3 regions of the Mesorhizobium maamorense genome follow, and region 3 is predicted to be linked to each of the others. Evidence: riboswitches for the same ligand, from Rfam matches in the RefSeq annotation. Region 3 holds a riboswitch; each other region holds the start of a gene.
What was found. A riboswitch is a leader RNA that binds a small molecule or an ion and turns the genes downstream of it on or off. The one in region 3 is predicted to bind cobalamin.

Region 1: linked by a shared signal. The riboswitch ahead of ACIU1A_RS30060 (aromatic ring-hydroxylating dioxygenase subunit alpha) and the one ahead of ACIU1A_RS13745 (CbtB domain-containing protein) in region 3 are both predicted to bind cobalamin.
Region 2: linked by a shared signal. The riboswitch ahead of metE (5-methyltetrahydropteroyltriglutamate--homocysteine S-methyltransferase) and the one ahead of ACIU1A_RS13745 (CbtB domain-containing protein) in region 3 are both predicted to bind cobalamin.

What each region holds. Positions count from the first base shown of each region.
Region 1 covers NZ_CP173356.1:6,009,038-6,011,296, reverse strand. The annotation lists gene ACIU1A_RS30075 (DUF680 domain-containing protein) at 1-11, opposite strand, end outside; gene ACIU1A_RS30070 (DUF680 domain-containing protein) at 81-287, opposite strand; gene ACIU1A_RS30065 (DUF680 domain-containing protein) at 357-554, opposite strand; cobalamin riboswitch at 1,009-1,211, shown strand; gene ACIU1A_RS30060 (aromatic ring-hydroxylating dioxygenase subunit alpha) at 1,340-2,259, shown strand, end outside.
Region 2 covers NZ_CP173356.1:308,579-310,837, forward strand. The annotation lists gene metE (5-methyltetrahydropteroyltriglutamate--homocysteine S-methyltransferase) at 1-1,129, opposite strand, end outside; cobalamin riboswitch at 1,245-1,445, opposite strand; gene ACIU1A_RS02080 (adenosine kinase) at 1,827-2,259, opposite strand, start outside.
Region 3 covers NZ_CP173356.1:2,693,224-2,695,482, reverse strand. The annotation lists gene ACIU1A_RS13750 (aromatic ring-hydroxylating dioxygenase subunit alpha) at 1-832, opposite strand, end outside; cobalamin riboswitch at 966-1,162, shown strand; gene ACIU1A_RS13745 (CbtB domain-containing protein) at 1,198-1,377, shown strand; gene ACIU1A_RS13740 (CbtA family protein) at 1,393-2,190, shown strand; gene cobU (bifunctional adenosylcobinamide kinase/adenosylcobinamide-phosphate guanylyltransferase) at 2,183-2,259, shown strand, end outside.

The DNA.
Region 1 (2,259 bases), 3.3 Mb from region 3:
ATCTTCTTCATTTCAAGTCTCCTGAATTTTCGAATTTCGCCAGGACGGCGGAAGGCCCGCCGTCAACTGGAGATCGGCTGTTAGTTGTTGCCGAAGAGGTTGCGATCGGCACCCTGAACAGGCGCTTGGGCAGACGGCGCCGACTTCTGGACCGAAGCCGTGTGCGCGTTGTCGACCGAGGTGACAGCAGGTTGGTTGGCGCCATTGGAGCCATAGTTGTCGCTGCCGGCGAAAGCGCTGCCCGACACGGCCAGGACGGCGGCGGCAGCAAGAACGATCTTCTTCATTTCAAGTCTCCTGAATTCTCAAATTTCGCCAGGACGGCGGAAGGCCCGCCGTCAACTGGAGAGCGGCTGTTAGTTGTTGCCGAAGAGGTTGCGATCGGCACCCTGGACAGGCGTCTGGGCAGCCGGTTCCGACTTCTTGGTCGAAGCGGTGTACGAGCTGTCGACGGCGGTGGCCGCAGGGGCATTCGAACCATAATGGTCGCTACTAGCGAAGGCGCTGCCGGAAACAGCCAGAAGGGCGGCGGCAGTGAGAATGATCTTTTTCATTTTTTGATACTCCAGTATTTTTCCGTCCGTCTAGCGGCGTGTCTTGGGAGGAAATCGCGTCGTTCGGACAGCCCCGATGTGGGAAGGCCATACCGCCATTTCCAATCACGAAGTTTTTCCGTGTGGACCAAGTTTCCACCACTTGAAATTGTGCCAGAGCCTTCAACATTCGTTTTTTTCTGTTTAGTATCAGATGGTTATGCAAACACGTCGCGCGATCACCAACTGTGTCGAAGGCCCAGTGTTCACACCGTCCTGCACGCATCGTCAACAGAAACGAACCGTTCGGTTCGATTTTAGGGGACGCTAATAGTCACCTCCGCCACGAGACGGAATCCGAGGCGGCGACCTGAGGCTTTCTGCCCCTGCAACGGCGGCCGCATTGTTTCCAATGCGTGTCGCGCGGCATGGATGCGATGTCGTTTTCATGCCGACGACAAGCCGGCGATCATGGTTAGATCCTGCCATCTCAGGTGCCGCCGCGTGACGACGAGGCGGAGAATTGGGAAGCCGGTCAGAATCCGGCGCTGCCCCCGCAACGGTGGTGGAGTTCAGGTCGCAACGGGAGACCACTGGGCAAAGGCCTGGGAAGGTGTCGCGACAGTCCGCAAGGACAGCTCCAGAGCCCGGAAACCAGCCCGAGATGTTGGACTCGACTGATCGCGGCGGGCGGTCAAGAGGCGGATGGTGCATGTCCGGCGCAAGCCGGCGCGGCTTGATCCTTCCTCTCTCCCCTCCGTTCAGTCCTTCGATGCGAGGACAGGACTTCAATGCGAGGACAGGACATGGATGCGCGCAACGACATGCTGAAACGGCTGCAAGGCCGCAGGGACGGCTTCTCGCTCGAGCAGCCCTTCTATACCGATCCCGACTACTTCAAGCTCGACATGGAGCTGATCTGGTACCGCGACTGGCTGTTCATCGGCCATGATTGCGAACTGCCCCGGCCCGGCAGCTTCATCACCGTGCAGATCGGCGACTATCCTGTGGTGCTGGTGCGTGACCAGAAGGGCAACATCAACGCCTTCCACAATTCTTGCCGCCATCGCGGCAGCCGCGTCTGCAACACAGACAAGGGCACGGCGGCGAAGCTCGTCTGCCCCTACCATCAGTGGACCTATGAACTGGACGGCAGGCTGCTGTTCGCCAGGCAGATGGCCGAGGGTTTCGACAAGAGCCAGTTCGGCCTGAAGCCGGTCGCCTGCGAAAGCGTCGGCGGCTACATCTTCATTTGCCTCGCCGACGAGCCGGCGGATTTCGCGCCGATGCGGACGATGATCGAACCCTATTTGCTGCCGCATCGGCTGCGCGAAGCAAAGGTCGCCTTCGAGAGCACCATCGTCGAGAAGGGCAATTGGAAGCTGGTCTGGGAAAACAACCGCGAATGCTATCATTGCGCCGGCAACCATCCGGAGCTCTGCAAGACCTTCCCGGAGGCGCCGACCGTGACTGGCGTGCAAGACGCCGACAGCGACCCGGAGATGCTGGCGCACTGGGCCAAGTGCGAGGCGGCCGGCCTGCCGAGCAGGTTCCGCATCGACCCGGCCGGACAGTACCGTGCCACCCGCGCGCCGCTGCTGCGCGATGCCGTCAGTTATACGATGACGGGAAAACGCGCGGTCAAGAAGAACTTGTCCGACGGCGTTGCCACCGACCGCATCGGCTCCTTGCTGCTCTATCACTATCCGACGACCTGGAACCACAT
Region 2 (2,259 bases), 2.4 Mb from region 3:
GGGCCAGCACGAGCAGCTCTTCAGTCTTCTGGGCGGCGAATGCCAGCCACGACCCGACGTCCACGTCGAGCGCGGTCTCCATCCGCAGGTCCATCGGCACATGAAGCATTGAGCAGGAAGGCGCAATTTCGACGCGGTCCAGCGGCCAGCCGGCAATCACCGGCTCGATGCGGTCGAGAATGGCATTAAGGTTCGCGCGCCAGACGTTGCGCCCGTCGATCAAGCCAAGTGAGAGCACCAGATCCTTCGGTGCGAGCCGACCAACCGTCACCAACTGCTCGGGAGCGCGCACGAGGTCGAGATGCAGGCCCGCCAGGCGCAGCGAAAGCGCGGTCTCGAGATTGTCTCCCAGCGGCCCAAAATAGGTAGCCAGCATAATCTTCAACTTGGGCGCGGCTTTCGACAGCTGCCCGTAGGTGAATTCGAAGGCAGCTCGTTCGTTCGGGTTGAGATCGAGCACAAGCGCCGGCTCGTCAATTTGCACCCAGTCGGCCCCCGAGAGCTCCAGCCTCCCAAGCAGTTGCTCGTAGACGGGCAGCAGCCGCGGTAAGAGCGCTATGGGATTAAAGCCCTGGTCGGGAGACTTCGCCAGCTTGAGGAAGGTCATCGGTCCAAGGATGACCGGGCGTGTATGGATGCCGAGCTCTTTTGACTCCAGAAAGTGATCGACTGGTTTCGTCGACGAGAGGGCGAATGTCTGATCGTCGCCAAGCTCCGGCACGATGTAGTGGTAGTTCGTGTCGAACCATTTGGTCATTTCCATCGCGGTTACGCGCTGCCCCTGAACTGCATGCCCGTGACTGGCGTGTCCGCAACCCGCCGTATCGCCTTGCGTCCCGCGCGCCATCGCGAAGTAGATGTCGAGCGGGACCTCGCCGCTCATCCAGCCGTAACGAGCTGGCACGGCGCCGACCATTGCTGCGGTGTCGAGCACATGGTCATACAGTGAGAAATCGTTCGACGGGATTTTCGACACGCCGCGGTCGTGCTGCTCGCTCCAGCTGGCGGCACGGAGCGCCTTCGCCGTCGCCAGAAGGTTGGCAGCAGACGATTTTCCGGACCAGTAGCTTTCGAGCGCGAATTTCAGTTCTCGCCGGCGACCGATACGCGGCACGCCAAGCGTTGCTATGGGAACTTGCTGGGAGACATTCATTCCATACCCCGATGGTTGGGGGCGGGGACAAGGAAGGCGCTAACAGGCCGGCATCAATGCCGAACTGCCGCGGCCACCAGACACCCCGCCCGTGGACGTTGTTCACCGTGGCAGGTCTCCTGGCTCGCGGGTCACAGCCTCTGCCCCGTCTTCCCGGGGCAGTTCACCCCAGTGACATTGGTGGGTAGGCTCGCCGCTTACAGTTGCGGGGGCAGCACCGGCATTGCACCGGCTTCCCTCTTAGCTCCGCTGGGGCAACGCCTTGCGAAGAACCACGACACCCGAACAATCGCAGCCCCTCGTGTTGCTGTCAATAACGTATAAAGAAATGTTTATGTGTTTATGTGAAACCTTTTACCTGCTACGGGTTTGCACGGTCCAAGGCCCCGGTCCAGCTGAGCCGCTTGTGCCCCAGTTTTGCGCAGGCCGTGCCTGGCTGCTCCGGCAAATCCGCTAGCAGCACGATCCTGGCTAACGACTTCGTCAAATGGCGTGTTGGCCACCATGATCGGCCACAGTGCTGGCCCGAAGAGCGTAAATGTTTCCGAGCCGTCAAAATCCGAAATCTGGAGAAAACTGCCATCCTTCACGGAAGGGCACGCGACATTTCTGCACGCGCTTGTCTTAACAGCCCTGCAGCAAGTGCGGTGGGCAGCACCTTGCGATATGCCGCCTACAGCAATCCCGCCAGTTCGGCTTCTCTGCGCAGATTCTGCCTTGGCCTGGGGCCGATCTGCTGGATCACCAGGCCGGCCGCCAGTGAGCCGAGATCGCCGCAGGTCTTGAGGTCGCGGCCCTGCGTATAGCCATGCAGGAAACCCGCGGCATAGAGGTCGCCGGCGCCCGTCGTGTCGACCAGCTCCTTGATGGCGGTCGCCTGGATGACGACGGTCTCGTCGCCGCGCGCGATGACGGAGCCTTTTTCCGAACGCGTCACGGCGGCGACTTTGCAGTCCTTCCGGATCCGGGCCAGCGCCTCGTCGAAGGACGAGGTCTGGTAGAGCGACTTGATCTCGTGGCTGTTGGCGAAGACGATGTCCACGGTGCCCGAGCGCATCAGGTCGAGGAACTCGTCGCGGTAGCGGTCGACGCAGAACGAATCCGAC
Region 3 (2,259 bases):
GCTCGGCCGGCGTCAGGCCCGAAAAGACCGGCCCATGCGCCTGGCCGTCACGTGACCATGTTTCGGCACCCGCCCGCAGCCCGCCGGAAAATTCCGGCGCGTCATCGTCGGCATGGCGGGTCCATTCGGGGTCGTCATGCCGGCCCATCAGGCCGCGACCATAGATCGGCACCAGCCGCGACAGGTCCTTGTGGACGCCGGGGCAATGCAGGCATTCGTTGAAGTTTTCCCAGAAGATCTTCCAGTTGCAGTTCATCACCTTGCGCAGCACATGGCCCGATACCAGCGATTCCAGCGGCCAGTTGCCGAGATCGCCGGAGGCCGGGTCGAAGGATGAGTGCGCCGAGCCGGCGGCATCTTCCGCGAGATTGACGAAGACGAAGCCGCGCCAGACCGACAGCGCGACGCGATAGAGCGGATGGTCCGCCTTGTCGAAACCTTCGGGCAGCGTTTTCGATGGCACGCGCACGAGATCGCCGCGCAGCGAATAGGACCATGCGTGGTAGGGGCAGGTGATCAGCCGCGCCTTCAGCCGCCCCTCGCGTTCCTGGCAAAGCTGCGAGCCGCGATGCCGGCAGGTGTTGTGGAAGGCGCGCAGTTCGCCGGTGTCGTCGCGCAGCACGACGATCTCCTGGGTGCCGACGCGGAAGGTGCGAAAAGCCAGCGGTTGGGCGAGATCAGCTTCACGGCAGACGAGCAGGCAGTTCCTGTACCAGATGGCGTCAAGGTCGCGCTGGTAGGCCGCCGCATCCCAATAGGCCGACGACGGCAATGTCGGCTCGGCCCGGGTGAGGCCGTTATAGGGGGCGTGCTGGCTCTGGACGGGCTGCATGGCTGGCCTCCTGTGAGATGGCAGCCGACACCCGGCTACGGAAATTGTCAATTGCAGCGGAGCAAGCGGCCGGACGGCGCTAAAGCGCTTGTCGCCGTCGGAATTTGGTTTGCCGGATGCGGCGATTTTCCCTATAGTCACCTTCGTCGTCGGTTCCGATTGGAGCCAAGAGGGAATGCGGTGCGGGCAGATTTGTTGCCCAATGCCGTGGCTGCCCCCGCAACTGTGTGCGGTAGTCCTCTCCATATGCCACTGAAGATTTTCTTCGGGAAGGTGGGGAAGGGCGCTGATCCGCGAGCCAGGAGACCTGCCGGCGACAGGAAACTGACTTCGATGCCCTCGGGTGGAGGGTGAAAGGACAAGACATGAATACCGCTTCCGTCTCCCTCGGCGCCTCCATCTCCTCGCAGTCGCGCCTCCTGCAGCTCGCGCTCGCGGCGCTGCTCGGCGTTTTCGTCGTAGGCTTTGTCGGTTTCTCGCATATCGACGCGGTCCACAATGCCGCGCACGACTATCGCCACTCGATGGCGTTTCCCTGCCACTGATAGGGATTTGACATCATGAACCTGTTTCGCAACGTCGTGTTCATCGCGGCGATCGCAGGGCTCGTGGCCGGTGTCGTTCTCGCCTGCATGCAGGCCTATGCCACCGTGCCGTTGATCCTGAAGGCGGAAGTCTACGAACAGGCCGGCGGCGGCCACCACCACGACCATACCGCACCGGCCCCGACCGACAACAACGCCATGAACTCTGCCGCCCCGGCGGGCAATGCCATGAGCTCCGCCGCGCCGGCAGCCGCTGAAGCTGTTCCGGCTGGAGAGGAAGGCTGGGCGCCGGCCGACGGCTTCGAGCGCTTCGCCTTCAGCGTGCTTGCCAACATCGTCACCGGCATCGGCTTCGCGCTGGTCCTGGTCGCGGTTTCGGAATTCGCCGGCGGCATCGGCAACTGGCGCCAGGGCGTGTTCTGGGGACTGGCCGGCTTTGCCGTGTTCACGCTGGCGCCGGGCCTCGGCCTGCCGCCGGAACTGCCGGCCATGCCTGCCGCCGAGCTTCTGCCACGCCAGATCTGGTGGACGGCGACGGTGGCGGCGACGGCGATCGGCCTTGCCCTGATCGCCTTCCGCAAATCACTGCCGCTGGCGATTCTGGGCGTGGTGTTGATCGTCGCGCCGCATATTGTCGGCGCGCCGCAGCCGGACAGTTTCGAGACGCCGATTCCGGAAGGCCTGCATCATCAGTTCGTGGTGGCGGTGACCGTAACCAACCTGGTGTTCTGGCTCGTGCTCGGCGCTGCCGCCGGCGTGGTGCGTGGACGCTTCACCGGCAGCGCGACGAGCCTGCGCGACAGCTTTGCCTGATCGCGGAAGACTGACCTTCATCATCGGCGGTGCGCGCTCCGGCAAGAGCGCGCACGCCGAAACGCTGAT